4 regions of the Streptomyces sp. NPDC046379 genome follow, and region 3 is predicted to be linked to each of the others. Evidence: riboswitches for the same ligand, from Rfam matches in the RefSeq annotation. Region 3 holds a riboswitch; each other region holds the start of a gene.
The links. A riboswitch is a leader RNA that binds a small molecule or an ion and turns the genes downstream of it on or off. The one in region 3 is predicted to bind cyclic di-AMP.
Positions count from the first base shown of each region.

Region 1: it holds a riboswitch for cyclic di-AMP, as region 3 does, so the genes downstream of both, ACZ6KF_RS25345 (transglycosylase family protein) here and ACZ6KF_RS04465 (M23 family metallopeptidase) in region 3, are expected to answer to the same signal.
Region 2: it holds a riboswitch for cyclic di-AMP, as region 3 does, so the genes downstream of both, ACZ6KF_RS14320 (M23 family metallopeptidase) here and ACZ6KF_RS04465 (M23 family metallopeptidase) in region 3, are expected to answer to the same signal.
Region 4: it holds a riboswitch for cyclic di-AMP, as region 3 does, so the genes downstream of both, ACZ6KF_RS07745 (C40 family peptidase) here and ACZ6KF_RS04465 (M23 family metallopeptidase) in region 3, are expected to answer to the same signal.

Region 1 is NZ_JBVJFP010000015.1:141,100-145,600, forward strand. Features, by position in the region: gene ACZ6KF_RS25335 (cytochrome P450 family protein) at 1-106, shown strand, start outside; gene ACZ6KF_RS25340 (transglycosylase family protein) at 289-1,416, shown strand; cyclic di-AMP (ydaO/yuaA leader) riboswitch at 1,599-1,766, shown strand; gene ACZ6KF_RS25345 (transglycosylase family protein) at 1,770-2,510, shown strand; gene eno (phosphopyruvate hydratase) at 2,948-4,228, shown strand; gene ACZ6KF_RS25355 (FtsB family cell division protein) at 4,342-4,501, shown strand, end outside.
Region 2 is NZ_JBVJFP010000007.1:15,679-20,179, reverse strand. Features, by position in the region: gene ACZ6KF_RS14330 (alginate lyase family protein) at 1-652, shown strand, start outside; tRNA gene ACZ6KF_RS14325 (tRNA-Met) at 726-799, shown strand; cyclic di-AMP (ydaO/yuaA leader) riboswitch at 1,127-1,284, shown strand; gene ACZ6KF_RS14320 (M23 family metallopeptidase) at 1,296-2,345, shown strand; gene ACZ6KF_RS14315 (PrsW family intramembrane metalloprotease) at 2,430-3,725, opposite strand; gene trmB (tRNA (guanosine(46)-N7)-methyltransferase TrmB) at 3,735-4,501, opposite strand, start outside.
Region 3 is NZ_JBVJFP010000002.1:102,998-107,498, forward strand. Features, by position in the region: gene ACZ6KF_RS04460 (M16 family metallopeptidase) at 1-1,058, shown strand, start outside; cyclic di-AMP (ydaO/yuaA leader) riboswitch at 1,332-1,499, shown strand; gene ACZ6KF_RS04465 (M23 family metallopeptidase) at 1,512-2,276, shown strand; gene ACZ6KF_RS04470 (GntR family transcriptional regulator) at 2,467-3,162, shown strand; gene ACZ6KF_RS04475 (HPr family phosphocarrier protein) at 3,384-3,665, opposite strand; gene ACZ6KF_RS04480 (bifunctional acetate--CoA ligase family protein/GNAT family N-acetyltransferase) at 3,857-4,501, shown strand, end outside.
Region 4 is NZ_JBVJFP010000003.1:176,842-181,342, forward strand. Features, by position in the region: gene ACZ6KF_RS07735 (C40 family peptidase) at 1-760, opposite strand, end outside; gene ACZ6KF_RS07740 (hypothetical protein) at 997-1,350, shown strand; gene ACZ6KF_RS07745 (C40 family peptidase) at 1,385-2,581, opposite strand; cyclic di-AMP (ydaO/yuaA leader) riboswitch at 2,589-2,764, opposite strand; gene pcrA (DNA helicase PcrA) at 3,134-4,501, shown strand, end outside.

The DNA of each region.
Region 1 (4,501 bases), on a different contig from region 3:
GCGGCTCGGCGTCGACCCGGCAGAGCTGCGCTGGCGGGGTGGACTCATCATGCGCGGACTGCGCACGCTGCCGGTGGAGTTCACGCCCGAGCAAGGTCGTGCATAGCGGACTCTTCCACACCCGTGTCCCAAACCAAACATGACAGCCCTTCACATCTGTGATCTTCACGTGATCTGCGCGGCATGAACTTGTGACAAGTGATCGTCTGCCGATACGTTCACCCATCAACGTGGCGGCGGCGCATCACCCGCCGCGCGGGTCACTGCTGTCTCGGGAAAGGTCCCCGCATGCTCTCCGGGAACGGTCGTCACCGTCGCCCCCGCCAGGCCCCGGCACTCGTCGTCGCGGCCGGCGTGACCGGCTCCGCCATCGCCATCCCCCTGCTCGGCGCGACCGGCGCCAGTGCGGCGAGCGGTGCGACGTGGGACAAGGTCGCGGAGTGCGAGAGCGGCGGTTCCTGGAGCGCCGACACCGGCAACGGGTACTACGGCGGCCTGAACCTGTCGCAGGAGGACTGGGAGGCGTACGGCGGTCTCACCTACGCGTCGCGACCGGATCAGGCCAGCCGTTCCCAGCAGATAGCCGTCGCCGAACGGCTGCTCGCGGACCGGGGCGCCGAGGCGTGGGCCAGTTGCGGCATCCTCGTCGGTCTCAACCAGGACGACAGTGAGGCGGGCGTCGACACGGGGGTGGCCGGCGACGCGGCGTCGAGCACGCCGGACGGCGTCCTCAACCCGCCCGGATTGTCCAACTCCTCCGGTTCTTCCGCCTCAGTGGGCGGGAAGTCGGGTGCGAAGTCGAGCACGAGCCCGACCGAATCGGCGGGCGCGGGGAAGTCGGCCGAATCCGACCGATCCGGCGAATCCGATGAATCCCCTGGAACTGAATCGACGGATTCGGGTCGGGCGACGGCGTCCGAGACCGGAACCGGAGCCGGGGCCGGCCGGGAGACGGGCGCACCCTCCGCCTCCGTCTCCACTTCCCCCTCTGCACCCGAATCACCCGACAGGGGCACGGATGTGTCGGAATCTGCAGACTCCGACACTCTTGCCAAAACCCCCGAAAGTGTCGGCTCTTCCAGTCTCATCGACACCGGCATCGCCGACGCGGGCTCGGGAACCGGCCGTCATCGCGGCTCCAGCGCGCAGGAGGACGTCCTCGACGACCGCGAGGCCGGGGCCTCCGGCTCCACGGGGCGGCACGCCTCGCGGGGCGGGTCGGCGGAGCGGGCGGCCGCCGGCGGGTCGTACACGGTGCGCGAGGGCGACAGCCTCTGGGGCATCGCCGACTCTCTTGAGGTCGACGGCGGATGGTCCGCGCTCTACTCGGAGAACAAGGACGCCGTCGGCGCCGACCCGGACCTCATCCTTCCCGGTCAGACCCTGGATGTCGGGGTCGAAACGGTCGAAAAGTAGCGGGAGTTCACGTCACGGTTCGGGCTGATTGTCCGTTTTGGAATCAGTGTGGGATGAGTCTCAGAAGCCCTGATCGTCTTTGAAATTCCGCCGATCGCGTGTCTACGGTCGTGACCGCTCGCCAATGCGGGCCCCGGTAGCCGCAACGCCGAATCCTGCCAGCGGCCGTCCGGGAACAGTCGTCGCGTCAAGCGCCGTAGGCAGGAGCGGGGGACCCAAGGTAGGCGCCGTTCCGGGCAGTTGAGCCCGGGGCGGCTAGGGGTGAAGCCGCGTCCCGTGAGGGACGCGGCCGGGCAACTCAACCGGCCCGAACCCGACAGCTCACCTCGCAGGCGTCGGTGAGGGGATCAACCATGCTGTTTTCCGGCAAGGGCAAGCACCGTCGTCCGACCGCCCTCCAGCGCTCCACTCGCGCCATCGCCATCGCCGGCGTGACCGGCGCCGCCGTCGCCGCTCCGCTGATGGCGTCCGGCACCGCCTCCGCCGCCACCGCCTCCGAGTGGGACGCCGTCGCCCAGTGCGAGTCCGGCGGCAACTGGTCCATCAACACCGGCAACGGCTACTACGGCGGCCTGCAGTTCTCGGCCTCCACCTGGGCCGCCTTCGGTGGCACGCAGTACGCCGCCACCGCCGACCAGGCCACCAAGGAGCAGCAGATCGCCATCGCCGAGAAGGTGCTGGCCGGCCAGGGCAAGGGCGCCTGGCCGCACTGCGGCACCGGCCTGTCGAACTCCGCCTACAACGGCGGCTCGGCCGGCACCTCCGGCGACGCCGGCAGCTCCACCGGTTCGAACGCGACGGGCTCGGCCGACACCGGCTCCTCCGAGGCCACCGCCCCGGCCCGCGAGACGGAGCAGCAGCCGGCCTCCCGTTCCGCCGACCGCCCGGCCGCCAAGAAGACCGTCACCACCCCGACCGGCAAGAAGGTCAAGAAGGGCGACGGCGAGTACAAGGTCGTCGAGGGCGACACCCTCAGCGAGATCGCCGCGGAGCACGACGTCAAGGGCGGCTGGGCGAAGCTGTTCAAGCTGAACAAGGACATCGTCGAGGACGCGGACGTCATCTACCCGGGCCAGCAGCTGCACCTCAAGTGACGGCCGGCGGCGAGGGTCGCGAAGTGACGGCGGGCGCCGAAGGGCTGAAGTGACAGGCGGCGCGGAGCGCACTCACAGCACGCGCCGACCGACGCCGTCATCCTGAAAGCCCCCGGGCCCCCGGGCTGACGGCCACAGGCCCCAGCACCCCGGTCCCCCAGGACCCCCGCCCCCAGACCCCCGTGAGGGTTCCCCCCGTCCCCGCGGGCTCCCCGCCCCGGCGCGTTCTCCCCCGTACGCGCCGGGGCGGGGCTTTTTTCGGCCAGGCGTGCACGCAACCGTGCGCGGGACTTTTTGTTCCGTTCGGAAACAATTTACTCTCGGTTCCGTCCACGGGGTGGTCGACCGGCTGGCCGATCGCCCGGAGCCGGTTAGGCTCGTCTCGCAGAGCCACCGCGGCCCTGCGAAGCCGCGTCACATTGAAGAAGGAGATGCTCGTGCCGTCCATCGACGTCGTCGTAGCCCGGGAAATCCTGGACTCCCGAGGCAACCCCACGGTCGAGGTCGAGGTCGGCCTCGACGACGGCAGCACGGGTCGTGCCGCCGTTCCGTCCGGCGCCTCCACCGGCGCCTTCGAGGCCATCGAGCTCCGCGACGGCGACCCGAACCGCTACCAGGGCAAGGGCGTCGAGAAGGCCGTGCTGGCCGTCATCGAGCAGATCGGCCCCGAGCTGGTCGGCTACGACGCCACCGAGCAGCGCCTGATCGACCAGGCGATGTTCGACCTGGACGCCACCGACAACAAGGGCTCCCTCGGCGCCAACGCCATCCTCGGCGTCTCGCTCGCCGTCGCGCACGCCGCCTCCGAGGCCAGCGACCTGCCGCTGTTCCGCTACCTGGGCGGCCCGAACGCGCACCTGCTGCCCGTTCCGATGATGAACATCCTGAACGGCGGCTCGCACGCCGACTCCAACGTGGACATCCAGGAGTTCATGATCGCCCCGATCGGCGCGGAGTCCTTCTCCGAGGCGCTGCGCTGGGGCACCGAGGTCTACCACACCCTCAAGAAGGTGCTGAAGGGCAAGGGCCTGGCCACCGGCCTCGGCGACGAGGGCGGCTTCGCCCCGAACCTCGGCTCCAACCGCGAGGCCCTCGACCTCATCCTCGAGGCCATCAAGGAAGCCGGCTACACCCCCGGCGAGCAGATCGCCCTGGCGCTCGACGTCGCCGCGTCCGAGTTCTACAAGGACGGCACGTACACCTTCGAGGGCAAGGCGCGCTCCGCCGCCGAGATGACCGAGTACTACGCCGAGCTGGTCGAGGCGTACCCGCTGGTCTCCATCGAGGACCCGCTGTTCGAGGACGACTGGGAGGGCTGGAAGACCATCACCGAGAAGCTCGGTGACAAGGTCCAGCTCGTCGGCGACGACCTGTTCGTCACCAACCCGGAGCGTCTGGCCCGCGGCATCGAGGAGGGCGCCGCCAACGCCCTGCTGGTGAAGGTCAACCAGATCGGCTCGCTGACCGAGACCCTGGACGCCGTCGAGCTGGCCCAGCGCAACGGCTTCAAGTGCATGATGTCCCACCGCTCCGGCGAGACCGAGGACGTCACCATCGCCGACCTCGCCGTGGCCACCAACTGCGGCCAGATCAAGACCGGCGCCCCGGCCCGCTCCGAGCGCGTCGCCAAGTACAACCAGCTGCTGCGCATCGAGGAGATCCTCGACGACGCCGCGGTGTACGCCGGCCGCAGCGCGTTCCCGCGCTTCAAGGGCTGACCCGGCCGACCCGGCTGATCCGGCCGTAGAGGCAGCGTCGTCCGTACGTCCCCGTACTCGGTCCCGTACCGTGTGCGGGGACGTACGCGCGTGTGTGAAGGTGAGGCGGGGACATGGCCGTGAAGGACCGGGACCGGTTCTCCACCACGACCAGGCTCAAGCTGCTCGGCGAACAGACCGCGGCCCGGGTCTACCGCTCCCAGACCCGCCGCCAGGCCCGCCGCTCCCGGCTCACCGGCCGGGCCGCCCTGCTCGCCCTCGTCGTCTGCTCCC
Region 2 (4,501 bases), on a different contig from region 3:
CGGGGGCGACGCCGCGCTGCAGGCCGCGTGGACCGGCGGGACCTGGGCGCGGGCCGCCGAGATCGTGCGGCACGCACCGGGCGCCGGATGGGAGGCCGGGTACATGCGGCGGTTCGAGGGGATGCTGCGCACCGTCCATCTGCCCGAGGTCACCCGGCCGGGCCGGGCCGACGACGGTCACCGGGAGCTCGTCGCCGCCGACGCCGCCCTCGGCATGGCCGTCTTCCTCGACGACCACCGGGCCTTCGACGCCGCCCTCCGCCGCTTCCGCGAGCACGTCCCCGCCCAGTTCCCGCTGGAGCGGGGCCGGTCCGCCGCCCGCACGGACTGCCGGCACCTGCGGCGGACCGGCGCCTCGCTCGCCGCCGCCGCGCACATCGCCGAGACCGCCTGGCACCAGGGCGTCGACGTGTACAGCGAGGTGGAGGACCGGCTCAGGGCCACGCTCGACCGGCAGGCGGCGGGGCTGCGGCGGTGCGGGGGGACGGCCGGGCCGCCGCCGGCGGTCGTCCTCAACCACCTGGAACAGCGGCTCGACAAGCCCGCCGCGGCCGCCCGCAGCGCTGCTGCCCGGCCCGGGGCCCTTTCCGGCACCGACCACCGCTTCGTCGCCTGGGAGAGCCTCACCCACACCGGCAACCCCGGCGGTTGAGGAGCGGGCGGTCCGGGTCGGCGAAAACCCTGGCGTGAGGGCTCCCGCGGATGGCGTACACTGGATTCATCGACGCGGGGTGGAGCAGCTCGGTAGCTCGCTGGGCTCATAACCCAGAGGTCGCAGGTTCAAATCCTGTCCCCGCTACTGAAGGCCCAGGGCCGGAATCCTGATCAGCAGATCATGGGTTCCGGCCCTGAGTGTTGTCCGCGCCGACCGCGCTGTCCGCGGCACGCCCCCCACCTCGGTCACGTCAGGTAGTCGTACGACCGTGCACGGGTAACATCTGAGACACCGTCATAAACTCGTCCGCACCTGAGCCCGGGTCAACTCGCCCGGTTTTCGCCGCTCGTGAGCCGTACGTCCCGGCCGAAAACGTTAATGATCAAGCTGAACGGCTTGGAATTCAGGCCCCGGTTCTATTAACGTCCGATAACGCAGCGCGGTCGTCCCAGCCGTCACAAGAGGCGGCTCCGTGCGCACACGCCGAATCCCGCAAGGGAACCGGGGAACCATCACCTTGGGGTGAATCGGGCGTAGGCCGCCGTATCGGCACGGATGGTTTACGCGCGTAGGAGACCTTCCTGCTCCGAACCCGTCAGCTAACCCGGTAGGCGAGAAGGAAGGAAAGGAGTACGCCCACGTGGCGTCCAACCCGCCTGCCCCGCAAGCCCCGTTCTTCCCGGCACCGCGCTCCGAGGACACCGTCGTCTACGGCGGACAGCGCACCGACGAGGGGCCGTGGGAGGAGTGGAACCCCACCGCCGACTCCGTCCGCCCCGTCCGTGGCAAGCACCGCGTCGCCAAGCAGCGCGGCGGCGGACTCGCCCGCAGCTCCACCGTTCTCGGCGTCGGCGTCATAGCGGCCGTCGGCGCGGGCGGCATGGCCACCGCGCAGACCGGCAAGCCGCCGGTGTCGATCTCGATGCCCGACCTGCCCAACGTCGGCTCCCTGCTCTCGGACGACGCCGAGGACGCCGCCGACACCGCCGTCGCGCAGACCGCCGCCGCACCGCTCAGCGGCGCCGGTGTCACCACCGCCGACACCGCCCTGGGCACCACCGACGCCGGCGAGGCCCTGCGCGCCCGGATCATCGCCCAGGCCGAACAGCAGCAGGAGCAGGTCGAGAGCAAGGCCGCCGCGGAGGCCGTCGCCGCTGCCGAGAAGGCCGCCGCCGAAGCCGCCGCCAAGGCCGAGAAGGAGGCGGAGGCCAAGGCCGCCGCCGCCAAGGCCGCAGCGGAAGAGGAGGCCCGCAAGAAGGCCGAGGCCGAGCGCCTCGCCGAGCTGGCCCGCCAGTACACGCTGCCGACCTCCTCGTACACCCTCACCTCGACGTACGGCCAGGCCGGCGCCATGTGGTCGTCCGGCTACCACACCGGCGTCGACTTCGCCGCCCCCACCGGCACCCTCATCAAGGCCGTCCACACCGGCACCATCACGCAGGCCGGCTGGGACGGGTCGTACGGCTACAAGACCGTGCTCACCCTCGAGGACGGCACCGAGATCCTCTACGCCCACCAGTCGTCGATCAGCGTCACCGTGGGCCAGAAGGTCAACACCGGCGACGTGATCGGGCGCGTGGGCGCCACCGGCAACGTCACCGGCCCCCACCTCCACCTCGAGGTGCGCACCGGCGACGGCGGCGCCGTCGACCCCATCGCCTGGCTGCGCGACAAGGGCCTCAACCCCTGACGTCCGCCGCCGACGCGGCACACCTTCGATCCCCGGCGGTCCTGACGGCACCCCCCGGACGTCAGGGCTGCCGGTCGTGGGTCCTCACGTCCGGTACGGGTTGTACTGCGCCGGGTGCCACGCCTGCGGCCCCGCCGCCCACGGGGGTACGGCCACCGGTGCCACCGGCGCGGTGACGCGCGCCGCGTGCTCCAGCGCCGGACGGGCGACCTCCCGCCGGGACCACAGCTCCCGCAGCAGCTCACCCTCCCGCACGGCGAAGTCCGCCCCCGCCCTTCCCTGCCGCAGCCGGCGGCGCAGCTGCGCCAGCGAGGTCGCGCGGGACTGGTACTCGGCCACCGTGCGCGCCGCCGGCCGGCCCAGATGGTGGCCGGCGTACTCGCGGGCCAGCCGCCGCGCCCGCAGCGAGCCCAGCGCGTACGGCTCGGCCGGAGCGAGCCAGCCGGCCGCGGCGTAGGCGGGCAGTTCCTCGCGCACCGTGCGCAGTGCACGCTGCCGGCTCCAGATCACCAGCCACGTCAGCAGGCCGAACACCGGCACCATGAAACCGCCGTACACCGCGAAGAAGCCGTACTCGCCGAAGGTCGCCGAACCGTTCCACAGGGCGTGCATGCCCATCGCGAGCAGCAGCCCGCCCAGCGGCGGCAGGATCCGGCGCAGCCGCTGCCGCTCCCCGGCGAGGGCCGCGAGTCCGAAGCCGATGCCGGTCAGGACGGTGAACAGGGGATGCGCGAAGGGCGACATGACGACCCGGACGAAGAACGTCGCCGCCGTGACCGTGGCGATGCCGTCACCGCTGAGCCGGTCGGCGCCGAAGGCGTTGCCCAGGTAGAGGATGTTCTCGGTGAAGGCGAAGCCGGTCGCGGTGATCCCGGCCAGGACGACGCCGTCGACGATGCCGGTGAGATCGCGGCGGCGGAAGAGGAACAGCAGCAGGACGGCGACGGCTTTGGTGGTCTCCTCGACGACCGGCGCTATCACCGTCGCGCCTAGGGTGTTCGCGCTCGCCGGGTCGGCGGTCGCCGTGGCGATCCAGCGGACGGCGAAGCTGTTGGCGACGATCGCCATCAGCGCCGCCGCACAGGCGCCCCAGGCGAAGGCGAAGGCCAGATTGCGCCAGGGGCCGGGATCGACGCGGTCCAGCCAGCGGAAGACGGCTATGAGCAGCGGCACCGGCAGGACGGCGAGTCCGAGGCCGACCAGGAACCCGTCGGTGCCGGTCTCCTCGCGGACCAGGGCGAGGATGACCAGCCCCGACATCGCCAGCAGCGTGGTCAGCGCGGCGTAGCCCAGCCGGCGCCGCCGCCACCAGGGCGCGTGCGCCGGGACGCCGCCGTCCGGAGCGGCTAAGGGCGTCGGGTGCGGGGGACCGGTGGCCACTGCGCCCCCTTACGGCAAGGACCGGTGCGGTACGCGGCGGAAGAGCAGGTCGTTCACGGCATGGCCCTTGTCCAGGCCCTGGCCCTCGAAGCGGGTGAGGGGGCGGAAGGCGGGGCGTGGCGCGAAACCGCCGTCGGGGCTGGTGTTCTCGTACGCGGGGTGCGCGGTGAGCACCTCCAGCATCTGCTCGGCGTACGGCTCCCAGTCCGTGGCGCAGTGCAGGATCGCCCCCGGCTTCAGCCGGGCTGCGGCGAGGGTGAGGAAGTCCGGCTGGATCAGCCGCCGCTTGTGGTGCCGCTTCTTCGGCCAGGGGTCGGGGAAGAAGACGCGCAGACCGTCGAGGGAGTCGGGGGCCAGCATCTCGCGCAGCAGGATGATGGCGTCGCCGTTGCCGACCCGGACGTTGGCCAGGCCGTTGCGCTCGGCCAGGCCCAGCAGGTTGCCCTGGCCGGGGGTGTGCACGTCGACGGCGAGGATGTTGGTGCCGGGGTCGGCGGCGGCCATCTGGGCGGTGGCCTCGCCCATGCCGAAGCCGATCTCCAGGACGACGGGGTGGTCGTTGCCGAACAGCTCGGCCAGGTCGAGGACGCGCTGCCCGTCGATGTCCAGGCCCCACCGGTGCCACAGCCGTTGCAGGGCGTCCGCCTGCCCGGCGGTCACCCGGCTCCGGCGGGGCTGGAAGCTCCGGATCCGCCGCTCGAAGTGCGACCCGGCGGGATCCGCCTTGGGCCCGTCCGGGAACCTCGGCTCCGCCTTGTCCCGGCCGCGCGACGGAG
Region 3 (4,501 bases):
GCCTCGAGGTCCCCGTCTCGCGCCTGGCCAAGGCCCTCGGCCTCATCGCCGACGCGCTGCGGGCGCCCGCGTTCGCCGACAGCGAGGTCGAGCGCCTGGTGCGCAACCGCCTCGACGAGATCCCGCACGAGCTGGCCAACCCCTCCCGCCGCGCCGCCAAGGAACTGTCCAAGGAGCTGTTCCCGGCCACCTCACGCATGTCGCGCCCCCGTCAGGGCACCGAGGAGACGGTCTCCGGCATCGACGCGGCGGCCGTGCGCGCCTTCTACGAGAAGCACGTCCGCCCCGCGACCGCCACCGCCGTGGTCGTCGGCGACCTCACCGGCGTCGACCTGGACGGGCTGCTCGGCGACACCCTCGGCGCCTGGACCGGCTCCATGGCGCAGCCCCGCCCGGTGCCGCCGGTCACCGCCGACGACACCGGCCGCGTCGTGATCGTGGACCGGCCCGGCGCCGTCCAGACGCAGCTGCTGATCGGCCGGATCGGCGCCGACCGGCACGACCGCGTGTGGCCCGCGCAGGTGCTCGGCACCTACTGCCTGGGCGGCACCCTCACCTCCCGTCTGGACCGCGTCCTGCGCGAGGAGAAGGGCTACACCTACGGGGTGCGCGCCTTCGGCCAGGTGCTGCGCTCGGCGCCCGACGGCTCGGGCGCCGCGATGCTCGCCATCAGCGGCTCCGTGGACACGCCCAACACCGGCCCGGCGCTCGAGGACCTGTGGAAGGTGCTGCGCACGCTCGCCGCGGAGGGCCTGACCGACGCCGAGCGGGACGTCGCCGTGCAGAACCTCGTCGGCGTCGCGCCGCTGAAGTACGAGACGGCGGCGGCCGTGGCGAGCACCCTCGCCGACCAGGTCGAGCAGCACCTCCCGGACGACTACCAGGCCACCCTCTACCGGCAGTTGGCCGCGACCGGCACCGTCGAGGCCACCGCGGCGGTGGTCAACGCCTTCCCGGTGGACCGGCTGGTGACGATCCTGGTCGGCGACGCCGCGCAGATCAAGGCGCCCGTCGAGGCCCTCGGCATCGGTCCGGTCACCGTCGTGTCGGCCGAGTAACCGCGCCGGGCGGACGCGACGACCGCGCCGGGCGGCTTGCGCGGTACGACCGCGCGTGCGGCCCGCCCGACGGCACGCAAGCGCGTGACGGCCCTGGTGACCCGGGACGCCCCGAGTGTCACCAGGGCCGACGTATGCCCGAATTGATCCAGGAGATGCCGCTCTGCCCTGTGGGATGCGCTACAAACCCCCGGCTGCGTTTGAGAATTGAAGACAGCCGCGCTTAGCGTCTTGCGGGCTGTCCGTCAGGCAGTGCGCCGCACCCGCGGCACCGGACAGTCATCGCCGAGTCCCCGTACGGCGCGAGCCAGGGGAGCCGGGGACCCAACCACCAAGTCCCTGGGGTGAATCGGACGCCCGCGCGCACGGCGAGGGAGTCCGTAGGAGACCTTCCTGCTCCGAACCCGTCAGCTAACCCGGTAGGCGAGAGGGAAGGAAAGGACAAGCCACTCCATGGCGTTCACCTGCGCCACCGGGAAGCACCGTCGTCCCGGCCGTATGCAGCGCACCACCGCCCGTATGGCCGGCGCCGCCGCCCTCACCACCAGCGGCGTCATGGGCATCCTCGCGGCCCCCGCGGGCGCCGCCGAACCCGCCGCCGGGCAGACCGGCCTGCTGCCGGTCGTCACCATCGGCGACTCGGTCGCCGAGCAGATCGACGCCCAGGCCGCCGCGCAGCACCAGGCCGCCGAGCGCGCCGCCGCCGAGGCGAAGGCGGAGGCCGCCGCGAAGAAGCGGGCCGAGGCCCGGGCCGAGCAGGCCCGCGCGGAGAGGGCCCGAGCGGCCCGCGAGGCCGAGCGGCTGCGCCTCAACACCTACGTGGCGCCGATCGCCGGCTCCTACGTCTCCACCGCCTACCGGGCGGGCGGCGCGGTGTGGTCCTCCGGCAGCCACACGGGCATCGACTTCCACGCCGCGAGCGGCACGCCCGTCCGCGCGGTCGGCTCCGGCACCGTCGTGGAGGCCGGCTGGGGAGGTGCGTACGGCAACCAGGTGGTCCTCCGGATGAACGACGGCACCTACACCCAGTACGGCCACCTGTCCTCCGTCGCCGTGTCCGTGGGCCAGAGCGTCACACCGGGGCAGCAGATCGGCCTGTCCGGTGCCACCGGCAACGTCACCGGAGCGCACCTGCACTTCGAGGCCCGCACGAGCGCGCAGTACGGCTCGGACATCGACCCGCTGGCGTACCTCCGCGCGCACGGCGTGAGCCTCTGACGGCGCCCCAACCCGAAACACCCGCGGCCCCGGCTCCCCGAGCCGGGGCTTTCGGTCTTTTCGGACGTGCGTTGTCCAAAAAATATCCCTGGATTCCGGCCTGCCATCGGAAATTCCGGCCCGCTGCCATAGAGTCACTGAACACACGTCAATCGTCGACGTTTCACGGGGATTAAGGCGGAGGTCGGTCATGCGTATTCCGGCGCACTCGGTATGCACGGCGATCCGGGACGACATCGTCGCCGGTGTCTACGAGCGCGGCAGCCGGCTCACCGAGGAACTCCTCGCCCGCCGCTACGGCGTCTCCCGCGTCCCCGTCCGCGAGGCCCTGCGCACGCTGGAGGCCGAGGGCTTCGTGGTGACCCGGCGGCACGCGGGCGCGTGCGTCGCGGAACCCACCGAGCAGGAGGCCGCCGACCTGCTGGAGATGCGCATGCTGCTGGAGCCGCTGGGCGCCTCCCGCGCCGCCCAGCGCCGCACCGAGGCCCATCTGAAGGTGCTGCGCGGGCTGGTCCGGCTGGGCCAGGAACGGGCCCGGCGCGGCAGCAGCGAGGATCTGCGCTCCCTGGGCGGCTGGTTCCACGAGACGCTCGCCCAGGCCTCCGGCAGCCCCGCCCTGACCTCCATGCTGACCCAGCTGCGGCACAAGATCGCCTGGATGTACGCGGTGGACGCGCCCGCCAGCCCGTTGGAGTCCTGGACGGAGCACGGGGCGATCGTGGACGCCGTGGCGCGCGGCGACAGCGAGCGCGCGCGGGCGCTCACGGCGCTGCACACCGAGCGCGCGACCGGTGCGCACCGGCTGCGCTTCTCGGGCGGCGCCGACCGCGCGGAGCGTGTGAGGACTTCGCAACATCCCGTAAACGTGACGGGCCTCCGATATTAACAAGAGGGCCGTATACAAAGAGAAGCAATTCGGCGGAGGCGTATTTCCGCTGCCCTTTCCGGGTGCGTCGAATTCTTCCCGCACGCCCGTCGCGGAGAGTGGAAGTCGCGCCGGGCGGAGAGAAAGTCGCGCCGGGCGCAGAGCAGAAACCGCGCCACCCGGAACGGGCGACGCGGTTCATGGCATTGCCCCCGAGGGATTCCCGAGGTATCACCGAGGGCTCAGACCGTCTCGGGCAGTTCCTCGAGTCCCTCCGCGACCAGCTTGGCCAGCCGGTCCAGGGCGGCGTCCGCGCCCTCGGCGTCCGAAGCCAGCACGATCTCCTCGCCGCCCCGTGCGCCCAGACCGAGAACGGCCAGCATGGAGGCCGCGTTGACGGGGTTGCCGTCCGCCTTGGCGACCGTCACCGGGACGCCTGCGGCCATGGCGGCTCGGACGAAGATGGAGGCGGGGCGGGCGTGGAGACCCTCGGCCCAGCCGACGTTGACGCGGCGCTCAGCCATGCGATGCTGCCCTTCAGGTGTTCAGGGTTGTCTAGACCAGTTTCCCATACGGTGAGCCCTGCCCGGCGCGCGGCCTGCCGGGTCCGACCCCCGGGCCGGCCCACGGTCTGCCGGCCCCCGGACCGCCGCGCGGCCCGGCAGCCCCAGACTGCCCCGCGCCGCCACCGGGCGCGAGCCGTACCCTGGGGCCCATGCAGAGCCCGTCGGACCGGCACGCGTACCCCGCCCACTGGGAGGCCGACGTGGTGCTCCGCGACGGCGGCACCGCGCGCGTGCGCCCCATCACCGTCGACGACGCCGACCGCCTGGTGAGCTTCTACGAGCAGGTGTCGGACGAGTCGAAGTACTACCGCTTCTTCGCCCCCTACCCGCGCCTGTCCGCCAAGGACGTCCACCGCTTCACCCACCACGACTTCGTGGACCGCGTGGGCCTCGCGGCCACGGTCGGCGGCGAGTTCATCGCCACCGTCCGCTACGACCGCATCGGCGCCGACGGCATGCCGGCCTCCGCGCCCGCCGACGAGGCCGAGGTCGCCTTCCTCGTCCAGGACGCCCACCAGGGCAGGGGCGTCGCCTCCGCGCTGCTGGAGCACATCGCCGCCGTCGCCCGCGAACGCGGCATCCGCCGCTTCGCCGCCGAGGTGCTGCCCGCCAACACCAAGATGATCAAGGTGTTCACGGACGCCGGGTACACCCAGAAGCGCAGCTTCGAGGACGGCGTCGTACGCCTGGAGCTGGACCTCGAACCCACCGACCGGTCGCTCGCCGTCCAGCGGGCGCGGGAGCAGCGCGCCGAGGGACGGTCGGTACGGCGGCTGCTGGCGCCCGGCTCGGTC
Region 4 (4,501 bases), on a different contig from region 3:
AAAGGCTGCCCAGCTTCTGCAGGGCGTAGGCGATGGCGGCCCCGGCGCGGGAGCCGGGGGCGACGGACACGGCGGGCGGAGGCGCCGGCGCGGTGCCCGGCGCGGTGCTCGACGCCCGGGAGCCTTGCGGCGCCGCCAAGCGGGCCCGTTCCTCCTCGGTCAGCCTGGACAGCAGACGCTTCGCCGCCGCCAGCTTCCCGGTGATCGTCTCCTTGTGGCGGCGCAGCTCCGACTGACGGGACGTCAAGGAGTCCAGCTCGACGCGGGCGGCCCCGCGCAGCTGCTCGAGTTCGCGGATCTGCCGACGGACGCGGCTCACCGCACCCGCCCGGCGGTCGCCCGCGCGTTCGGCGAGGGCGGCGCCGGTGAGGTAACCGGCGGGGTCCTCGGACAGGGCCAGCCGGACCACCGGATCGAGCCCGCCGACGCGGTACTGGGCGGCGGCGTACGAACCGAGCGCCTCCCGCTCCGTGGCCAGCCGCGCCTCCCTGCGGGCCGCCTCGTCCCGCATCGACCGCAGCCGCGCCTGCGCCGCCCGGACCTCCTCGCGCGCGCCGTTGTACTTCTCCGTGGCGGCCTCCGCCTCCCGGTACAGCCGGTGCACCTCCGCCCTGACCTGTCCCGGCGACGGCTCCGGCTGCGCGTGCCCGGTCCCGCTCAACCCCGTCGCGCCCGCCGCGCCCGCGAGGGCGATGGTGGCCGCGGTACGGGTCCTGGTCCCGGCGGCCGGTCGTTGCCGGGGCTTGCGGTGCGCTGCCACGTGAACTGCACGTCCCTTCCTACGGATGATCACCTGCGGGAGGACGCTAGGGCGGAGCAGGTCACGGCGGGGTCACGTTGTACGGAAGTGGCAGGAGGGGGGCCGTCGCTGTCGGTATGCGATCGGGATCCGGTTACGGAACCGTCTGTTTCGGCACGCAGCGCGACCGGGAGAGGCCCGTGCGGTCGCCGGGCCGGTGCGGGCCACGCGCCCGCGGCTCACTAGGCTCCGGCCCCATGGACGTACTCATCAACGTTTTCGTCGGCCTGCACATCATCGGCATCGCCTCCCTCCTCGGCGGCTTCCTCACCCAGATGAAGGCGGTGGGCGAGGGCACCGCGCGATTCGTCCCCGCGATGCTGCACGGCGCCCTGACCATGCTGGTCACCGGCGTCATCCTGGTCGGCCTCAACCAGGCCGACGACAACACCGTCAACAACGTCAAGATCGGCGTGAAGCTCGCCGTGCTGATCGTCATCCTCGGCCTCGTCTACGTGAAGCGCGACGAGGAGAAGGTCGACAAGGGCCTGTTCGGACTGGTGGGCCTGCTCACCGTGGCGAACATCTTCATCGCCGTCCTCTGGACCTGAAAGCCGGCCCCGGAGAGGCAGGAGAGCACCGGCGTCAGGCGGGCCGCACCACGCTGTGGATCGACGACTCGCCGTCGTAGTACACCGACTCCTCCCGGACATAGGCGCCGGGCTTCGGGGCGTGGATCATCATGCCGTCGCCGATGTAGAGGCCGACGTGCGTGACGTCGTCGTAGAAGAAGACCAGGTCGCCCGGCCGCGCGCTGGACAGCGGCACCGTCGTCCCCGCGTTGACCTGGTCGTACGTGGTGCGCGGCAGGGTGACCCCGGCGGCCTTCCACGCGGCCTGGGTCAGGCCCGAGCAGTCGTAGGAGCCGGGGCCGGTGGCGCCCCAGACGTACGGCTTGCCGATCTGGGCGCGGGCGAAGGCGAGCGCCCTGTCCGCCTTGGCGGCGTACGTCGAGTCGGCCGGCGGCGGCGCGGGCGCCTCGCCCGACCCGGTGTCCGTGGAGCCGTCGGCCGACTCCTGCTCGGCCGCGGCCGCCGCCTCCGCCTCCTGGCGGCGCTGCTCCTCGGCCCGAGCCTCCGCGGCGGCCTGCTGCCGGGCCAGCTCCGCCGCCTTGCGCTCGGCCTCCTCCTGCTTGCGCTTCTCGATCGCCGCCAGCCGCGCCTTCTCCTCGGCGGTCAGCTCGGAGAGCAGCTCCCGCGCGTCGGACAGCTTCTTCTGGACGGTCGCCTTGGCCGTCCTCAGCTCGGTCTGCGACTCGGTGAGCGTCCGGAGGCTCTCGGTGGCCTCCTGGCGCTTGCGCATCGTCCGGGACTGCTCGGTGAAGTAGTCGTCGACGGCGTCCTTCTGCCGGCTGGTCAGCCGGTTCATCAGCTGGGTCCGGTCGAAGTAGTCCTGTGGCGAGTCCGCGAGCAGGAAGGTCGCGGTGGACGGCGCGGCGGCACCGGTGCGGTACTGGGCGGCGGCGTACGCGCCCAGCTCCTCGCGCGCCTCGTTGAGCTGCTGCGTGCGCCGGGCGACGTCGTCCAGCAGCGTGTCGACCTGCTTGCGCTGCTTGGCCGTCCGCTCCTTGGCCGCGTTGTACTTCTCGGTCGCCGACTCGGCCTGGCGGTACAGCGCGTCGACCTTCTTCTCGACCTCTTCGAGGCTCGGCCGGTCGCCGGCCGGGGTTGCCTGGGCGGTCTGGGAGAGCAGCGCCACGGAGGTGAGGGCGGCCGTGGCCAGGGCGGGGGTACGTATGCCGGCCAGCGGGCCGACCGGGCGCGACTTGCGGTGCGACGCCAAGGGAGGCGACTCCTTCCATGGGCCGCCTACCGGGTTAGCTGTCGGGTTCGGGCGGTGTCGCTCGGAAGGTTTGCCCTACGGCCCGCCTCCCGTGCGGGAGTCGTGCCGATTCACCCCAGAGTTCGGTTGGGTCCCCGGCTCCGGTCGGCCACGCGGGCACACCGGACTCGGCGGAGGCCACGCGGCCCGGCGACGTTCGCCGGTGGGGGTCGTGCGGCCTGCCCGGCACCGTAGCCAACTCGTGTGCCGCCTGTGAAGGTTCGTGGGTGATATGCCCGATACATTTTCGTGACCTTGCGGCGGGGGGTCGCGGTTCGTGTCGGGGGGTGTTCGATGCGTGCTCGGGGAAGGGCTCGGGGCAGTGTCCGGGTGGGTGGTGCGCCGGGCGTGTGCGCAGCTCGAGGCGAGCGCACGGGGTGAGGCGGCGGGCGCCGCGAGAGGGTGCGCGGTTGTGATTCCGGACACCCGCGGCGGGGCGGGGGCCCGCCGGGGCCGGGGATGTTCCCGGGACGGCCACGGGTTGTCAGTGCCGCCCCCTAGACTCGGAGAGCGATGAGCAGCCTCTTTGACGACAGCTTCCTGGCGGACCTCCAGGCCCCTCGGGCCCACGGGGAACACCCGCCGCCGCCCGAGGACGATCACGTTCCGGAGCCGATTCCGGACGATCTGTTCGGCGGGAAGTTCGACGTGCCGCCGGACCGGGAGGCGTACTACCGCGACGGCGCCCCGCGCCCCGCCCTGGACGCCGCCGCGCTCCTGGAAGGGCTGAACGACAACCAGCGCGCCGCCGTCGTCCACTCCGGCACGCCCCTGCTCATCGTGGCCGGCGCGGGCTCCGGCAAAACCCGCGTGCTCACCCACCGCATCGCCCACCTGCTCGCCGAGCGGGGCGTCCACCCCGGCCAGATCCTCGCCATCACCTTCACCAACAAGGCCGCCGGCGAGATGAAGGAGCGCGTAGAGCAGCTCGTCGGCCCGCGTGCGAACGCCATGTGGGTGATGACGTTCCACAGCGCCTGCGTGCGCATCCTGCGCCGCGAGTCCAAGCGGCTCGGCTTCACCTCGTCGTTCTCGATCTACGACGCCGCCGACTCCAAGCGCCTGATGGCCCTGGTCTGCCGTGATCTCGATCTCGACCCCAAGAAGTTCCCGCCCAAGTCCTTCAGCGCCAAGATCAGCAACCTCAAGAACGAGCTGATCGACGAGGAGGACTTCGCCGCCCAGGCCACCGACGGGTTCGAGAAGACCCTCGCCCAGGCCTACGCCCTCTACCAGTCGCGGCTGCGCGAGGCGAACGCCCTCGACTTCGACGACCTGATCATGACGACGGTCAACCTGCTGCGCGCCTTCCCGGACGTCGCCGAGCACTACCGCCGCCGCTTCCGGCACGTCCTCGTCGACGAGTACCAGGACACCAACCACGCCCAGTACGCCCTCGTCCGGGAGCTGGTCGGCACCTCCGAGCACCCGGTGGACGTCCCGCCCGGCGCGGACGACGTGCCCCCCGCCGAACTGTGCGTCGTCGGCGACGCCGACCAGTCGATCTACGCCTTCCGCGGCGCGACGATCCGCAACATCCTCCAGTTCGAGGAGGACTACCCGAACGCGACGACGATCCTGCTGGAGCAGAACTACCGCTCCACCCAGACGATCCTCTCCGCCGCCAACGCGGTCATCGAGCGCAACGAGTCCCGCCGCCCCAAGAACCTGTGGACCAATGCGGGCGCGGGCGCGCGCATCACCGGCTACGTCGCCGACACCGAGCACGACGAGGCCCAGTTCGTCGCCGACGAGATAGACCGCCTCACCGACGCCGGCGAGGCCAGGGCGGGCGACGTCGCCGTCTTCTACCGGACCAACGCCCAGTCCCGTGTCTTCGAAGAGGTGTTCATCCGCGTCGGCCTGCCCTACAAGGTCGTC